Regions from separate parts of the Melissospora conviva genome, predicted to be linked through region 2. Evidence: riboswitches for the same ligand, from Rfam matches in the RefSeq annotation. Region 2 holds a riboswitch; the other holds the start of a gene.
The links. Region 2 has a riboswitch for thiamine pyrophosphate ahead of ACK8GG_RS19720 (ECF transporter S component). Riboswitches for the same ligand answer to the same signal wherever they lie in the genome.
Positions count from the first base shown of each region.

Region 1: linked by a shared signal. The riboswitch ahead of thiE (thiamine phosphate synthase) and the one ahead of ACK8GG_RS19720 (ECF transporter S component) in region 2 are both predicted to bind thiamine pyrophosphate.

Region 1 covers NZ_JBLLDT010000004.1:377,919-385,302, reverse strand. The annotation lists gene ACK8GG_RS13245 (thiazole synthase) at 1-736, opposite strand, end outside; gene thiS (sulfur carrier protein ThiS) at 742-942, opposite strand; gene thiO (glycine oxidase ThiO) at 933-2,012, opposite strand; gene thiE (thiamine phosphate synthase) at 2,102-2,725, opposite strand; TPP riboswitch at 2,718-2,828, opposite strand; gene ACK8GG_RS13225 (aldo/keto reductase) at 2,900-3,844, opposite strand; gene ACK8GG_RS13220 (ATP-binding cassette domain-containing protein) at 3,897-5,576, opposite strand; gene ACK8GG_RS13215 (class I SAM-dependent methyltransferase) at 5,619-6,227, opposite strand; gene ACK8GG_RS13210 (hypothetical protein) at 6,313-7,317, shown strand.
Region 2 covers NZ_JBLLDT010000010.1:70,056-77,439, reverse strand. The annotation lists gene ACK8GG_RS19735 (acyl-CoA dehydrogenase family protein) at 1-630, opposite strand, end outside; gene ACK8GG_RS19730 (DUF6328 family protein) at 729-1,217, opposite strand; gene ACK8GG_RS19725 (alpha/beta fold hydrolase) at 1,305-2,126, opposite strand; TPP riboswitch at 2,226-2,331, shown strand; gene ACK8GG_RS19720 (ECF transporter S component) at 2,410-2,988, shown strand; gene ACK8GG_RS19715 (ABC transporter ATP-binding protein) at 3,066-4,481, shown strand; gene ACK8GG_RS19710 (energy-coupling factor transporter transmembrane component T family protein) at 4,478-5,275, shown strand; gene ACK8GG_RS19705 (hypothetical protein) at 5,384-5,734, opposite strand; gene ACK8GG_RS19700 (DUF6582 domain-containing protein) at 6,028-6,327, shown strand; gene ACK8GG_RS19695 (hypothetical protein) at 6,367-6,549, opposite strand; gene ACK8GG_RS19690 (ABC transporter ATP-binding protein) at 6,641-7,318, opposite strand; gene ACK8GG_RS19685 (ABC transporter ATP-binding protein) at 7,312-7,384, opposite strand, start outside.

The sequences.
Region 1 (7,384 bases), on a different contig from region 2:
CGGTGGAGGCGAGGGCGTGGTGGCGGCGGGCGATCCGGCCGGCGCCGGCGGCGAGCCGGCCCGCCTCCACGGCGTACCGCATGGCGGTGGCCATCCGCACCGGGTCGGCGGCCCGGGTGACGGCACTGGCGAGCAGCACCGCGTCGCAGCCGAGCTCCATCGCCAGCGCGGCGTCGGAGGCGGTGCCGATGCCCGCGTCGAGGATCACCGGGACGTCGACGGCGTCGCGGATCAGCCGGATGTGGTGCGGGTTGCCGATGCCGAGGCCGGAGCCGATCGGCGCGCCGGCCGGCATCACCGCGGCGCAGCCCAGATCGGCCAGGCGGCGGGCCAGCACCGGGTCGTCGCTGGTGTACGGCAGCACCGTGAACCCGGCGGCGACGAGTTCACCGGCGGCGATCAGGAGTTCGGCGCCGTCGGGCAGCAGTGTCCGCTCGTCGCCGATCACCTCGAGCTTGATCCAGTCGGTGCCGAACGCCTCCCGGGCCATCCGGGCGGTCCGGACCGCGTCGGCGGCGGTGTAGCAGCCGGCCGTGTTCGGCAGCACCCGCACACCGCAGCGGTCGAGCAGGTCGAGCAGCCCGCCGGGGGTGGCGCCGACCCGGCGCAGCGCCACGGTGACGAGTTCGGTGCCGCTGGCCCGGATCGCCTCCTCCAGCAGCTGGAGGTTCGTCGTGCCACCGGTGCCGAGGATCAGCCGGGAGGTGAGCTTCTCACCGCCGATGACCAAGGGCATCCCGCTCACCCGCCCTGCGCGGCGCTGAGCACCTCGACGCGGTCACCGGCCCGCAGGGTGGCCGCCGGCCAGCCGGTACGGGGCACCACCTCGCCGTTGACCGCCACCGCCACCCCCCGGTGGCCGGCGGAGAGCTCCTCGACCAGGTCGGCGACGGTGCTCCCGCCGGTGACCTCCCGCGGGTCGCCGTTGACCGTCACGTCCATGACTGCACCTTTCGGGTCTGCGACACCGCGAACCGGCCGGGCGTCACGCTGTCGGGCAGAGCGGCGCCGACGGTGATCCGGTCCCGGATCAGCTCGGCGGTGAGCGGGGTCAGCACGATGCCGTGCCGGTAGTGGCCGGTGGCGACCAGCACCCCGGGGCGGCCGGGCAGCTCGCCGATGAGCGGGCGGTTGTCCGGTGTGCCGGGACGCAGCCCCGCCGCGGTCTCGACCAGGTCGTACTCGGCCAGCTCCGGCACCAGGGCGGTGGCGGCGCGCAGCAGCCGCAGCACCGCCCCGGCGCTGACCCGGGTGTCGGCGTGCTCCTCGACCGTCGCGCCGACGACCACCTCGCCGTCGGCGCGGGGCACCAGGTAGACCGGTTCACCGTCGGCCTGCCCCCGGATCACGTGCCGCAGCGCGGGCGCCGCACCGGCGGGTGCGCGCAGCCGCAGGATCTCCCCCTTGACCGGGCGCACCGGCAGGCCGGTCAGCGCCCCGCTCGCCCAGCCGGCGGCGACCACCGTGGTGCCCGCACCAATCGTGTCGAGGTCGGTCACGGCGGAGGGGACGAGACGCACCCCGGCCCGGACGGCGGCCTCGCGCAGCGCCGTCACCAGCCGGCGCGGGTCGACCTGGTGGTCGTCGGGGAGCAGCGCGCTGGCGCCGATGCGCGGGGTCAGCGACGGCTCGGCGGCGCGCAGCGCTGCCGCGTCGAGCGGGGTGAGGGCCAGCCCCAGCTGACGCTGGTACGTCCAGAGCCGGCGGGCCGCGGCGGCGTCGTCACGGGTGAGCCCGACGACGAGGGTCCCCTCCCCGCGATGTCCGAGGTCGATGCCGCTGGCGGCGGTCAGTTCGGCGGCGAACGCGGGCCAGCGGGCTGCCGAGGCCACCAGCAGCCCGGTCAGCTCCTCCTCGCCGAAGTACGCCTCGGCGACCGGGGAGAGCATCCCGGCGGCGACCGCCCCGGCTCCCGAACCGGGCTGCGGATCGTGCAGAGTCACGGCCAGCCCCGCGGCGGCGCAACGCCAGGCGATCGCCAGCCCGATCGGCCCGCCCCCGATCACCGTCACCGGCTCCACGCCGTTCACCGCAGCGCCGTTCACCGCAGCGCCGTTCACCGCAGCGCCGTCGACCGCAGCGCCGTCTACTCCGGCGCCGTTCATCGCAGCGCCGCCAGCAGCCGGGTCGTCTCCCGCCCTGGGTCGTCGGCGTCGGCAAGAGCCGCGACGACGGCCACCCCGTACGCGCCGGCCGCCCGCAACGCGGCCACCCGCGCCACGGTGACCCCACCGATGGCGATCACGGGGACGTCGACAGCGGCGGCGACCGCGCGGATCCCGTCCGCGCCGATCGGCGGTGGAAGGCCCGGTTTGGTGGTGGTGGCGTGGCAGGGCCCGACCCCGAGGTAATCGGCGCCGGCGGCGACGGCCGACAGCGCGGTCCGGGGGTCGCGGGCGGTGGCGCCGAGCAGGGCAGCGGGCCCGAGCACCCGGCGCGCCGCCGCCACCGGCAGGTCGTCGGCGCCGACGTGGCCGCCGCGGATCCCGGCGGCGAGCGCGACGTGCAGCCGGTCGTTGACCAGGCAGGTCGCCCCGGCGTCGGCGCAGAGCGCGGCAGCGGCACAGGCCAGCCGGTACGCCTCGGCGTCACCCAGCCCACTCGTCGCCCGGACCTGCACGACAAGCTCCGGACCGCCCGCGTCGAGGGCGGCCCGCAGCACCGGCAGCGGGTCGCGCCCGCCACGGGTGTCGGTGATGAGGTGCAGACGTCCCAGTACGGGCACGGCGGAACTCCTCCCTGCGCCGGCATTACCCGGATCAGGTTCGACGGTCGGGGGCCGCAGCCCCCCTCTCAGCCCGGTACGCCGGACTCCCGTGGTTCAGTTGCCTGTCACCGTACGTGCCGCCGCCCGATCCGCCAAGGACCCGAGCCCGACGAATCAGGCGGCGACAGCGCCTCAGAGGAGGTCGTCGAGCGCGGCCAGGTCCTCGGCCGACGGTTCCCAGGTGCCGGCGGCGGCGTTCTCCTGGACCTGTTCGGCGCTGGTGGCGCCGGCGATCACCGAGGCAACCGCGGGCTGTGCCGCCAGGCCGCCGATGGCGACCTGAAGCATGCTCAGTCCCCGCTCGGCGGCGTACGCCTCGATCGCCTCGATGGTGTCCCACGGCGCGGCGGCGAGCCGTTCGGCGTACCGTCCGCCACCGGCGAGCCGGCTGCCCGCGGGCGGCGCCTGGTCGCGCTGGTACTTGCCGGTGAGCAGCCCGTTGGCGAGCGGGAAGAACGGCAGCAGCCCGAGCCCGAAGCGCTCGCAGGCCGGCACCACCTCCTCCTCGACCGCGCGCTCCAGCAGGCTGTAGCGGTTCTGGGCGCTGATGAACGGGGTGAGCCCACCGGCGCGTGCCGTCCAGTCGGCGTCGGCGATCTCCCAGCCGGCGAAGTTCGAGTTGCCCAGGTAGCGGACCTTGCCGGCCTGGACCAGGTCGTGCAGGGCGGCGAGCGTCTCGTCGATCGGGGTGCCCGGGTCCGGCTCGTGCATCTGGTACAGGTCGATGAAGTCGGTGTCGAGCCGCCGCAGGGACGCCTCGACGGCGCGCACGATGTAGCGCCGCGCGCCCCGCGCGCCGTGGTCCGGTCCGTTCATCCCGGACATGTTCATGCCGAACTTCGTCGCCACCACCACGTCGTCGCGACGCCCCTTGAGGGCGGCGCCGAGCAGCTCCTCGGAGCCGCCGTGCGGCTCGCCGTAGATGTCGGCGGTGTCGAAGAAGTTGATGCCGGCCTCCAGCGCGGCGTCGACCACCACGCGGGTGCCGTCGGCGTCCAGCTTGCGGCCGAAGTTGTTGCAGCCGATACCGACCACGGAGACCATCAGCCCCGAGTCGCCCAACCTTCGGTACGTCATCTCAGTCACGAGATCAACCTTAGGCCGCCCGGCGGTCGAGCGCCGCAGATGCTCAGCCGACGTCCCAGACCGGCTCGGGCGTCTCCACCACCTCGTTGTCGCCGCGGAAGAGCAGGAAACGGTCGAAGGAGCGGGTGAACCAGCGGTCGTGGGTGACCGCCACGACGGTGCCGGCGAACGCTGCCAGCCCCGCCTCCAGCGCCTCCGCCGAGGCCAGGTCGAGGTTGTCGGTCGGCTCGTCGAGCAGCAGCAGGGTGGCCCCCGACAGCTCCAGCAGCAGCACCAGGAAGCGTGCCTGCTGGCCGCCGGAGAGGCTGCCGAAGCGCTGATCGCCCTGCCGGGCCAGCTCGTAGCGGCTCAGCACGCCCATCGCCGCGTGCCGGTCCATGCCCGCGCGGTGCTCGTCGCCCCGCCAGAGGATCTCCACCAGTGTCCGGTCCGCAAGTTCCGGCCGGTCATGGGTCTGGGAGAAGTGGCCGGGGCGTACCCGGGCACCCAGCCGCGCCACCCCCTCGTGCGCGACCGGGGCGAGCGCCGCACCGGCGTCGACCGGGCCGTTCGCCGGGTCGGGATCGGTGCCACCGCGCGCCAGCAGTCGCAGGAAGTGCGACTTGCCGGTGCCGTTGGCGCCGAGGACGGCGACCCGGTCGCCGTACCAGATCTCCAGGTCGAAGGGGAAGGTCAGGTCGTCCAGGGCGAGCTGTTCGCAGATCACCGCCCGCTTGCCGGTCCGGCCGCCGGCGAGCCGCATCCGGATGTCCTGCTCCTTCGGCGGCAGCGGCGGCGGCCCGGCCTCCTCGAACTTGCGCAGCCGGGTCTTGGCGGCCTGGTACCGCGACGCCAGCCCGTCGTTGTACGCCGCCTTCTGCTTGTACATCAGCATCAGGTCGCGCAGCTTCTGGTGCTCCTCGTCCCAGCGCCGGCGCTGCTCCTCGAGCCGGTCGTGGCGGGCCACCCGCGCGGCGTGCCAGTCGGCGAAGCCACCCGGGTGCACCCAGGCGCTGCCACCCTCCACCGCGACCACCCGGTCGGCCGTCTGGGCGAGCAGTTCCCGGTCGTGCGAGACATAGAGGACCGACTTGGCCGATTCCCGCAGCCGCTGCTCCAGCCAGCGCTTGCCCGGCACGTCGAGGAAGTTGTCCGGCTCGTCGAGCAGCAGCACCTCGTCGCCACCGCGCAGCAGCAACTCCAGCGCGAAACGCTTCTGCTGACCACCGGAGAGGGTGCGCACCGGCCGGTCGCGGGTCGCCTCCCAGGGCAGCTCCAGCACGATGGTGGAGACGGTGTCGAATAGCACCTCGGCCTCGTAGCCGCCGGCCTCTCCCCAGGCGGCGAGCGCGTCGGCGTACGCCAGCTGTGATCTGCCGGCGGCGGTGCTGTACCTGCCGCGCAGCTCGGCGGCGTGCAGCGCGGCCTCGGCGCCGGCCAGGCGCGCGCCGGCCGCGGCCAGGGCCGGGGCGGCGAGCGTCAGCGCCAGGTCCCCGAGGGTGGTGTCGTCGCCGATCATGCCGATGAACTGGCGCATCACACCGAGGCCACCGGCCCGTGCGATCGCGCCCGTGGCGACCGGCAGGTCACCGGCGACCATCTTCAGCAGGGTCGTCTTGCCGGCCCCGTTCGGGCCGACCAGCGCCACCTTCGCCCCCTCACCGACTCGGAACGACACATCGGCGAAGAGTTCCCGGCCATCGGGCAGGACGTGCCCGACCCCTGCCACGTCCACATATCCCACAGCGGCAATGGTGCCCGAGTCGGCTGTGCCGACGCCACGGCTTTACGGGTGGGTGACCCGCAGCACCCGGTAGCCCTTCTGGCTGGCGTGCCGGTCGACCTGCCAGCCCTGCTCGACCAGCCAACGCGCCAGCGAGTCGCCGCCGAGGTGCCGGGCGACGACCAGCCAGGCCGTGCCACCGGGGGCGAGCCGGGGCAACCAGCGGGCGAGCAGTTCGTGCAGCTCGTCCTTGCCGATGCGGATCGGCGGGTTGGACCAGATCTGGGTGAAGCTCACCTCCCCCGGTACGTCGTCGGGCGCGCTGACCCGGACCCGCTCGGCCACCCCGCTGCGCTCGGCGTTGACGACGGTGAGCTGCCGCGCGCGGGCGTTGACGTCGACGGCCCAGACGGTGGCCGCCGGCGCCTCGGTGGCGAGCACGCAGGCAATCGGGCCGTAGCCGCAGCCGATGTCGAGCAGCGGCCCGGGCTCGGCGGCGTCGGGCAGGTCGGCCTTGCGCAGCAGCACCGCCGTTCCCGCGTCCAGCCGGGCGGCGGAGAAGACCCCGCCGGCGGAGCTGAAACGGTAGTCGCGCCCGGCCACGGAGAACTCGATCTCACGTCGCTGCTCGGCGGTGCTGGGCTCGGTGCTGAAGTAGTGGTCCCCGGTCACTGCCACATTCTCCCCCGCGCACCACCCGGCACGACAATTCCGCAGGTCAGTGACTCATTCACACGAATCAACTACCCTGTGCGACATGTACGGGCACCGGTCCGGTCGGGACCCGCGGAACGCGTCCGGGACGGCCGGGGAGGCAACCGCTTCGTCACCGCAGCCGCCTCCGGGCCCTTCGCCCGCCCGCTTCCCCACCCCGGAGCTGCACCGCGCGCAGCCCGGGCACCACACGCGTACCGCGCAGCCGGGCAACCCGCCGGCAGACCTGCCGCCGCCGCACCCCTTCGGGCACCGCCGTGGCGCCCGCCGGCCCGGCACCGGCGGGCAGGGGCGCCTGCTCGTCGGCGGACTCGCCGTCGTCCTGCTGCTGGTGGTCTCCGCCGTGGCCACCACCGTGCTGCTCAGCCGCGGTGCGGGGCCCGGCAGCGCGGACGAGCTGACGGCGCCGGTCGCCGCACCGAGCCCAAGCCCGAGCCCGAGCCCGACGCCGTCGGCCCGGTCCGCCCTGGCCGACCCGCTGGCCGCCCGGCTCGCCTCCCGCGACGCCGACCCGGCGCCGTTGACCGTCGCGGAGGTCTTCGGCGCCCCCGCCGTCGGGGCCGACTCCGGGACGGGGTACGAGGTGCTGCGCACTCAGCAGCGGCGCGACTGCGCGGCCGCGGCCACCGGAGAGATCGGCGACCTGCTCAACCGCTTCGGCTGCACCCAGGTCGTCCGGGCGACACTGCGCTCGGCGGACGGCGAGCGGCTCGCCACCGCGGGGCTGTTCAACCTCACCGACACCGCGGGCGCCGTCCGCGCCGACGAGCGCATCAAGGTGCTGCTGGGCGAGGGCCGCGGCCGGTTCCCGGGATTGCCGGCGGGCAGCCGGACCGAGGCGCTGACGGAGGCCGAGAGCCAGGTGAGCTGGCAGGCCGCCGGGCACTACCTGATCTACTGCGTGGTGGTCCGGGTGGACGGGCAGGCCGCCGCCGTCGACGACCCGCACGTACGAGCACTCCTCGCCGACCTGCTCGACGGGCATCTGCGCCAGGGAGTGCTGGCCGAACGGGCGGGCGGCGCCCCGGGCCCGGCCCGCACCGACTGACGCCCGAGCCGGCAAGGTCGTGCCACGGGGGCCAGGCCGAGGCCACGATGGCCAGGCCGAGGCCACG
Region 2 (7,384 bases):
GGTCGGTTCGGCGAGGGTGCCCAGCCGGGCCGGGTCGGAGCCGACGTCGGACTCGGTGAGCAGGAACGCCGAGACCTCACCGGCGGCGAGCCGGGGCAGGAAACACTGCTTCTGCGCCTCGGTGCCGAACATCTTGAGCGGCTGTGGCACCCCGATCGACTGGTGCGCCGAGAGCAGCGCGCCGATCGCGGGGCTGACCGAGCCGGCGAGCATCAGCGCCCGGCAGTAGTCCAGGTTGCTCAGCCCGAGCCCGCCGTACGACTCGCCGATCTTCATCCCGAAGGCGCCGAGCGCGGCGAGGCCGTGGAAGACCTCGTCGGGGATGCGGGCGTCGCGCTCGATCGCCGCGCCGTCCACCTCGGAGCGGAGGTAGGTGTCGAGGCGGCCCAGGAACTCCTGCGCCTTGACCGTCTGCTGCGGGTCCGGCTGCGGCCACGGATCGATGAGGTCCAGCCGCAGCCGGCCGAGGAAGAGTTCCTTGCCGAAGCTCGGCTGACGCCACCGCGATTCCCGGGCGCCCTCGGCGACCTGGCGGGCTTCCTTCTCGCTGACCTGGCCGGCTTCGGCGGGCAGCGCGGCGGTTCCGTCTGTCGTGCCCGCCCCGGGCCCGTCGTCCTTGGTCGTGGTCACGGCAACCCCCTCAGCTTCCGGTACGCCTGACACCGACAAGTGTCGATGGGAGGAACGCTACCGCCGTTGCCGATCCGCAGGTAGAGGGCGGCACCAGGTCATGACGGGTCGTCGTCCTCGTCGTCGATGTCGTCGTCGCCCCAGTTGCGCCGGGCCATCGGCAGCACCACCCACAGGAGCGTGAACCAGGCGAGCGTGATGGTGGTCAGGATGATGGCCGCGGTGAGGTTGACGATGTAGTCGGTCACCAGGAGCACCGAGCTCGCCATCGCGATCAGCATGAAGCCGAGCCCGCCGGTGGCCATCGTGTGGGCGAAGCGGACCAGCTCCGGTTTGCGGCCCTGCCGGAAGAGCGCCCGGTGGAAGGCGACCGGCGAAATGATCATCGCCGCGCTCGCCGCGGCCGAGAGGAGCGCCACCAGGTAGACGTCACGCTGGAACTCGGTCACCTCGGGAAAGCCGCTGCTGAACGGCAGGGTCAACAGGAACGCGAAGAGGATCTGCACACCGGTCTGAGCGACCCGCAGTTCCTGCAGCAGATCGGCGAAATTGCGCTGCCAGCGCTGCCGTTCGGACTCCTGCGACACGTGGGGCACCTTTCGTTGTGGGGCTACCCGGCGAACCCGCTTGCCGGGTGGCCTCCAATGCCCCACCGCGATGACCCTGAAACGGGCTCAGCCGGTGACCCGGTCCCGGATGGCCGCCGCCAGCGGAGCCGGCGCCTCGTCCGGGATCCAGTGGCTGACCCCGGGCAGCTCGAGGAAGCGGTAGTCACCGGTGACGTAGTGGGCGCAGGCGTGTGCGGCGGTGCCGCCGAGCGCCGCGTCCCGGGTGCTCCAGACGTACGTGGTGGGGACGGTGACCGGGCCGACGTCGCCGTAGGTGGCCGGGGTTATCGCGCGGTACCAGTTCAGGCCCGCGGTCAGCGCGCCCGGGGCGCGCATCGCGTCGATGTAGGGTGCGGCCTGCTCGGCCGGCAGGCCGGTGAACATCAGACGCAGCGCGGCCGCGTCGAAGGAGAGCAGCACCTTCTCCGCCAGGCCCGCCCGCCGGAAGAGCCTGATGTACCACGATTTGAGCTTCTGGCCGACGTCGTCGCGCAACGCCTGCCCGACCGCCTCCGGGTGCGGCACCGAGACGGCGGTGAGGGTACGCACCCGCTGCGGATGCCGGGCGGCGAGGTGCCAGGCGACGATCGCGCCCCAGTCGTGGCCCACCAGATGGGCCGAGTCCAGCCCGAGCACGTCGAGCACGGCGCACACGTCCGCCACGCACTCCTCGATCCGGTACGCCGCCACGTCGGCGGGCCGGGCACCGGGCGAGTAGCCGCGCTGATCGAGGGCGTACGTACGCAGCCCGGCGGCGTGCAGTTCCGGGACGACCTGGTCCCATTCGCCGCTGTGCTGCGGGAACCCGTGCAGCAGCAGCACCGGCTCACCGTCGGCGGGGCCGCCTTCCCGTACCTCGAACCGAAGTCCGCGCGCATCGACCAGCATGAGTCGCAGCGTACCGGGGATCGGCCCGGGACGCCGGGGGCGCGATGGCGGGCTCTGGCCGGGAGCGGGGGCCGGTGCTAATCTCTGCCGCGACAACTTCACATCCGACAGGGGAGCGCACAGCGCTGAGAGTGCGGCATGACGCCGCAGACCCTCGAACCTGATCTGGGTAATGCCAGCGCAGGGAGTTCGGTCGACCTCCAGCCGCGCCGCAGTCCGGGCTTCGCCGGACGCGGCGTGCGTCTTCTCCTGGTTCGCTGACAAGGAACTGGGAGCAAGGATCATGAATCACCGTTGGCGCACACTCGACATCGTCGTGGCCGCCGTCATCGCCGTCGCCTTCGGCGTCATCTTCTGGGCGTGGGGGCTGGTCTGGCGGGCCGCCGACCCGCTCTTCGCGTTCTTCCCGCCCTCGCAGGCGCTGATCTACGGGGTCTGGCTGGTGCCGGCCGTGCTCGGCGGACTGGTGATCCGCAAGCCCGGCGCGGCGCTCTTCTGCGAAGCGCTGGCGGCGACCGTGTCGGCGCTGCTCGGCTCGGAGTGGGGCGGTGTGACCATCGCCCAGGGGCTGGTGCAGGGGCTCGGCGCCGAACTCGCCTTCGCCGCCTTCCGGTACCGCTCCTTCAAGCTGCCGACGGCGGCGCTCGCCGGGGCGCTGACCGGTCTGGGTGCGGCGCTCTTCGACTTCTTCGTCTGGAACACCGAGTACGCGCTCTGGGCGTACCGGATCCCGTACGCGCTCTTCACGATCGTCAGCGCGACCGTGATCGCCGGCGTGGGCGGCTGGTACCTCACCCGGGCGCTGGCCGGCACGGGTGCCCTGGACCGGTTCGCCGCCGGGCGCGAACGCCGCACCGTCTGAGGCTCTCCCCGCCCGGCCCTGGGATCGGGGCCGGGCGGGCACGCGCAGGCACCACGCACGACGGAGAGGAGGGGTGGATGAGCGCGGTCACGCTGACCGGGTTCGGCTGGCGGCACGCCGGGCGCGGCGCCTGGGCGGTACGCGGCGTGGACCTGCGGATCGAGGCGGGCGAGCGGGTGCTGCTGCTCGGCCCCTCCGGCGCCGGCAAGTCCACCCTGCTCGCCGCGCTCGCCGGGCTGCTGCCCGAGGACTCCGGCGAGCAGGAGGGCGCCGTCGAGATCGACGGCCTCGACCCGCGCAAGGCCCGTGAACGCGTCGGCATCGTCTTCCAGGACCCGCAGACGCAGCTGGTGATGGCCCGCTCCGGCGACGACGTCGCGTTCGGGCTGGAGAACCGGGGCGTGCCGCCGGCGGAGATCTGGCCACGGGTGGACGCCGCCCTGCACCGGGTCGGTTTCCCCTACCCGCGCGACCGTCCCACGGCGGCGCTCTCCGGTGGCGAGCAGCAGCGGCTGGCGCTGGCCGGGGTGCTCGCCCTGCGCCCGTCGCTGCTGCTGCTGGACGAGCCGACCGCCAACCTCGACCCGGCCGGCGCGGCGCTGATCCGCGGCGCGATCGCCGGCGCCCTCGACGCCGACACCACCTGCGTGCTGGTGGAGCACCGGGTCGCCGACGCGCTGGAACTGGTCGACCGGGTGGTGGTGCTGGAACCGGGCGGGGGTGTGGTCGCCGACGGCGTGCCCGGGGCGGTCTTCGCCGCGCACGGGGCCGCGCTGGCCGAGGCGGGTGTCTGGGTGCCCGGCCATCCGGTGCCGCCGCGGCCGGCCCGCGCGGCGGCGGGTGAGGTGCTGCTCACCGCCGACCGGCTCGGCCTGCCACCCCGGCTGGCCGCCACCGATCTTGCGGTACGCGCCGGCGAGGCGCTCGCCGTGCTCGGCCCCAACGGCGCCGGGAAGTCGACCCTGGCGCTGCTCCTCGGCGGGCTGCTGAAGCCGGGCAGCGGCACGGTCCGGGGCGGCAGCGTCCTGGCCGGCGCCGACGCCGGCGTCCCTCCGCACCGCTGGAAGGCCCCGGCGCTGGCACGCCGGATCGGGTCGGTCTTCCAGGACCCCGAGCAGCAGTTCCTCACCGGCAGCGTCTTCGACGAGCTGGCGCTGGGCCCGCGCCGCACCGGGGAGCCCGAGCCGGTGGTGAAGTCCCGGGTCGACGAGCTGTTGGAGCGGCTGCGGCTGGGCCGGCTCGCCGGTGCCAACCCGTACACGCTCTCCGGCGGGGAGGCGCGGCGGTTGAGTGTGGCCACGGCCTTGGCGACGGCACCGCGGCTGCTGATCTGCGACGAGCCGACCTTCGGGCAGGACCGCCGGACCTGGCAGGAGCTGGTGGACCTCTTCGCCGACCTGCGCGACGACGGGCACGCGATCGTCTGTGTCACCCACGATCCGGAGTTCGTCGCCGCGCTGACCGACCGCCGGCTCGTGCTGGGGGCGCCGTGATCGCCCTGGAGCCGGTCGCCGACCCGCGCGCGCCGCTGGCCCGCCGCAACCCGGTGGCGAAACTCGCCGCCGCGCTGCTCTTCTCGTTCGCGCTGGTGGTGACCGTCGACCCGGTCGCGCCGGCGATCGCCATCGCCATGGAGCTGGCGCTGCTGCCGCTCTTCGGGGTCCGCTACGGCGTGCTGCTGCGGCGCACCTGGCCGCTGGTGATCGGCGCGGTCGGCGTCGTGGTGGCGATGGTGCTCTTCGCCGCCGAACGCGACGGCCCGGTGCTGTTGAGCGCCGGGCCGCTGGTGGTCACCTCCGGGGTGCTGATGACCACCCTCGGTCTGGTGCTGCGCATGTTCGCCGTCGCGCTCCCCGGGGTGATCGTCTTCGCCACCACCGACGCCACCGACCTGGCCGACGCGCTGATCCAGAACGTACGGGCCCCGGCGCGCTTCGCCATCGGCGCGCTAGCCGCTTTCCGGCTGGTGCCGCTGCTCGGCCAGGAGTGGCAGATGATCAGCATGGCGCGCCGGGCGCGCGGCGTGGAGGCCGGGCGGAACCCGGTCGCCAAACTGAAGCTCTTCGTCTCCACCGCGTTCGCCCTGCTGGTCGGGGCGATCCGCCGCGGCAGCCGGCTGGCGGTGGCGATGGACGCCCGGGGCTTCGACGCCGGCACGCCCCGCACAGTCGCCCGCCGGCAGCATTTCACCGCCGCCGACGCGGCGCTGATCGCCGGGGCGCTGCTGCTGGCCGCGGTCGCGCTCGGCGTGAGCATCCGGCTCGGCACCTTCCAGCTGATCTGGTAGCCCGCAGAGCTGATCCGGCGGCGGATCGGGGTGGCCCCGGTCCGGCGGTGGCCCGGAGCGCCCGGCCGGCGGCGGGTCCACCATGGAAGACCCGCCGCCGATCGCCGATCAGCTGCGCCGGAAGGCGTACTTGCGGGCCTGGGCGCCACCCTTGCCGCGGCTGTCGCCGTGGAACTGCGGCCCGTGCCCGGCCTGCGGACCGTGCTTGGGGGCCGGTTTCTCCGTCGCGACCGGGGTGAGCTCCTCGACGGTCACCGCCGGGACCACCATCGGCGCGATCGACGGCGCCGGCTCGCCGACGACCGGCATCTCGGCGGTCAGGCCCGGCTCGGCCGCGGTGTCGGTACGCGGCTTGGCCGCGGTGTCGGTACGCGGCTTGGCCGCGGTGTCGGTACGCGGCTTGGCCGCGGGCGGCGGAACGGGCCGACGGGACTTGCGGGGTTTCTTACTGGCAGGCATCCGGGTCTCCTCTGATGCTCTGAACCGGGTTCACGGCAGCGCCGGCTCGGCGGAAGGGAAAGGGATGCTCCGAGGTCGGCCGGGATCGCTTCGACCGGGTCGGCACACGTCGACAACGGCGGAGGGAAAGGACGCCCACGGAGCAGCCAGGCACCCGCCGGGAAGGGCGGGGCGGCTCGCGGAAACGGGCGTCACTTGCGCATGGCGACATGGTAGGCCTCTCGACGCCGACGGCGCAGCTCCATTTCCCGCCGGACGGGTGTCGGTGCGACGACAGCGGGTACGCCGCTGCGATGAAGACCACGTGGAAGCCGATCGACAAGCCCGGTGCCGTCACCAGCAAGGAGCGCCGCGAACTGCCCGACAGCGCGTACGCCTTCCCGGGCAAACGCAAGGAACCACTGGTCGACGCGAAGCACGTGCGCAACGCCATCGCCCGCTTCGACCAGGTGCAGGGCGTCACCGACCGGGATCGGGACCAGGCATTCGCCAACATCCAGGCGGCGGCGCGGCACTACGACATCGACATGGTCGAGACGAACTGGCGCCAGCTCGGCAAGCTGCCGCACACGCCGAACCCCGCGCAGCGCTGAGGCGTACGCGGGGCTCGGATCCAGGCTGAGCGGCCGGGGTCAGCGGAACAGGCCGCGCTTCTTCTGCTGAGGGCGGATCATGTCCGCACCCTGGCGCAGCCATCCGCTGGCGCGCGTCGGGCCCTTACCCCGCTCCATGCGCTCGCTGAGCTTGCGGGCGCCGGCCGCGGCGACCGGTACGGCCACCGCCATGATCGCCCAGCCGCGAAGTCCACCCCTCATGTCATCCTCCTGAGTCGTTGCCTCTCCGGTGACCCGGAGTCCTCCGGTTGTCACCCGGCGACGCAGACTCAATACCCCGTCTCGTCGGCGGCTATGCGGCCACGGTCCGCGAACCGGACTCCTGGGACGACAGGCGGGTCACCCGGTGCGCCCAGACGGCGAGCAGCTCCTCGTCGTGGCTGACGGCCAGCACCCCCAGCTCCCGTTCGGCCACGACGGCGCGTACCGCCTGGACCAGCGCGGCGGTGGTGGAGGCGTCGAGCATCGCGGTCATCTCGTCGCAGATCAGGTACCGGGGGCGCAGCACCAGCGCCCGGGCCAGGCAGGCGCGCTGCAGCTGGCCGTCGCTGACCTCGTGCGGCAGCCGGCCCAGCAGGTCGTCGGTGAGCCCGACCAGCTCCGCCACCTCGGCCACCCGCGCCGGCTGGTCGGCGCGGACCCGGTTGGCACGCAACGGCTCGGCGATCACATCCCGCAACCGCAGCCGCGGATCGACCGACCGGCGCGGCGACTGGAAGACCACCCCGATCGCCGTCCGCGCCGCCCGTGGTGCCCGGTAGCGGAACCCGTCGACCGGGACGCCGTCCAGCAGCACCCGTCCCGACCAGGGGCGCTGCAGCAGGGTGAGGACCCGCACCAGGGTGGACTTGCCGCAGCCGCTCGGACCGGCCAGCCCGACCACCTCGCCGGGGGCGATCGACAGGGCGGCGTCGCGCAGCACCGGTTCGCCGCGCCGGTATCCGAATGTCACGTTCTCGGCGGTCAGCACGACACGTCCTCCTTCTCGGCGACGCCGGCCGGCACCGGCGCGGGCCGGCAGGCCACCGCCCGATCG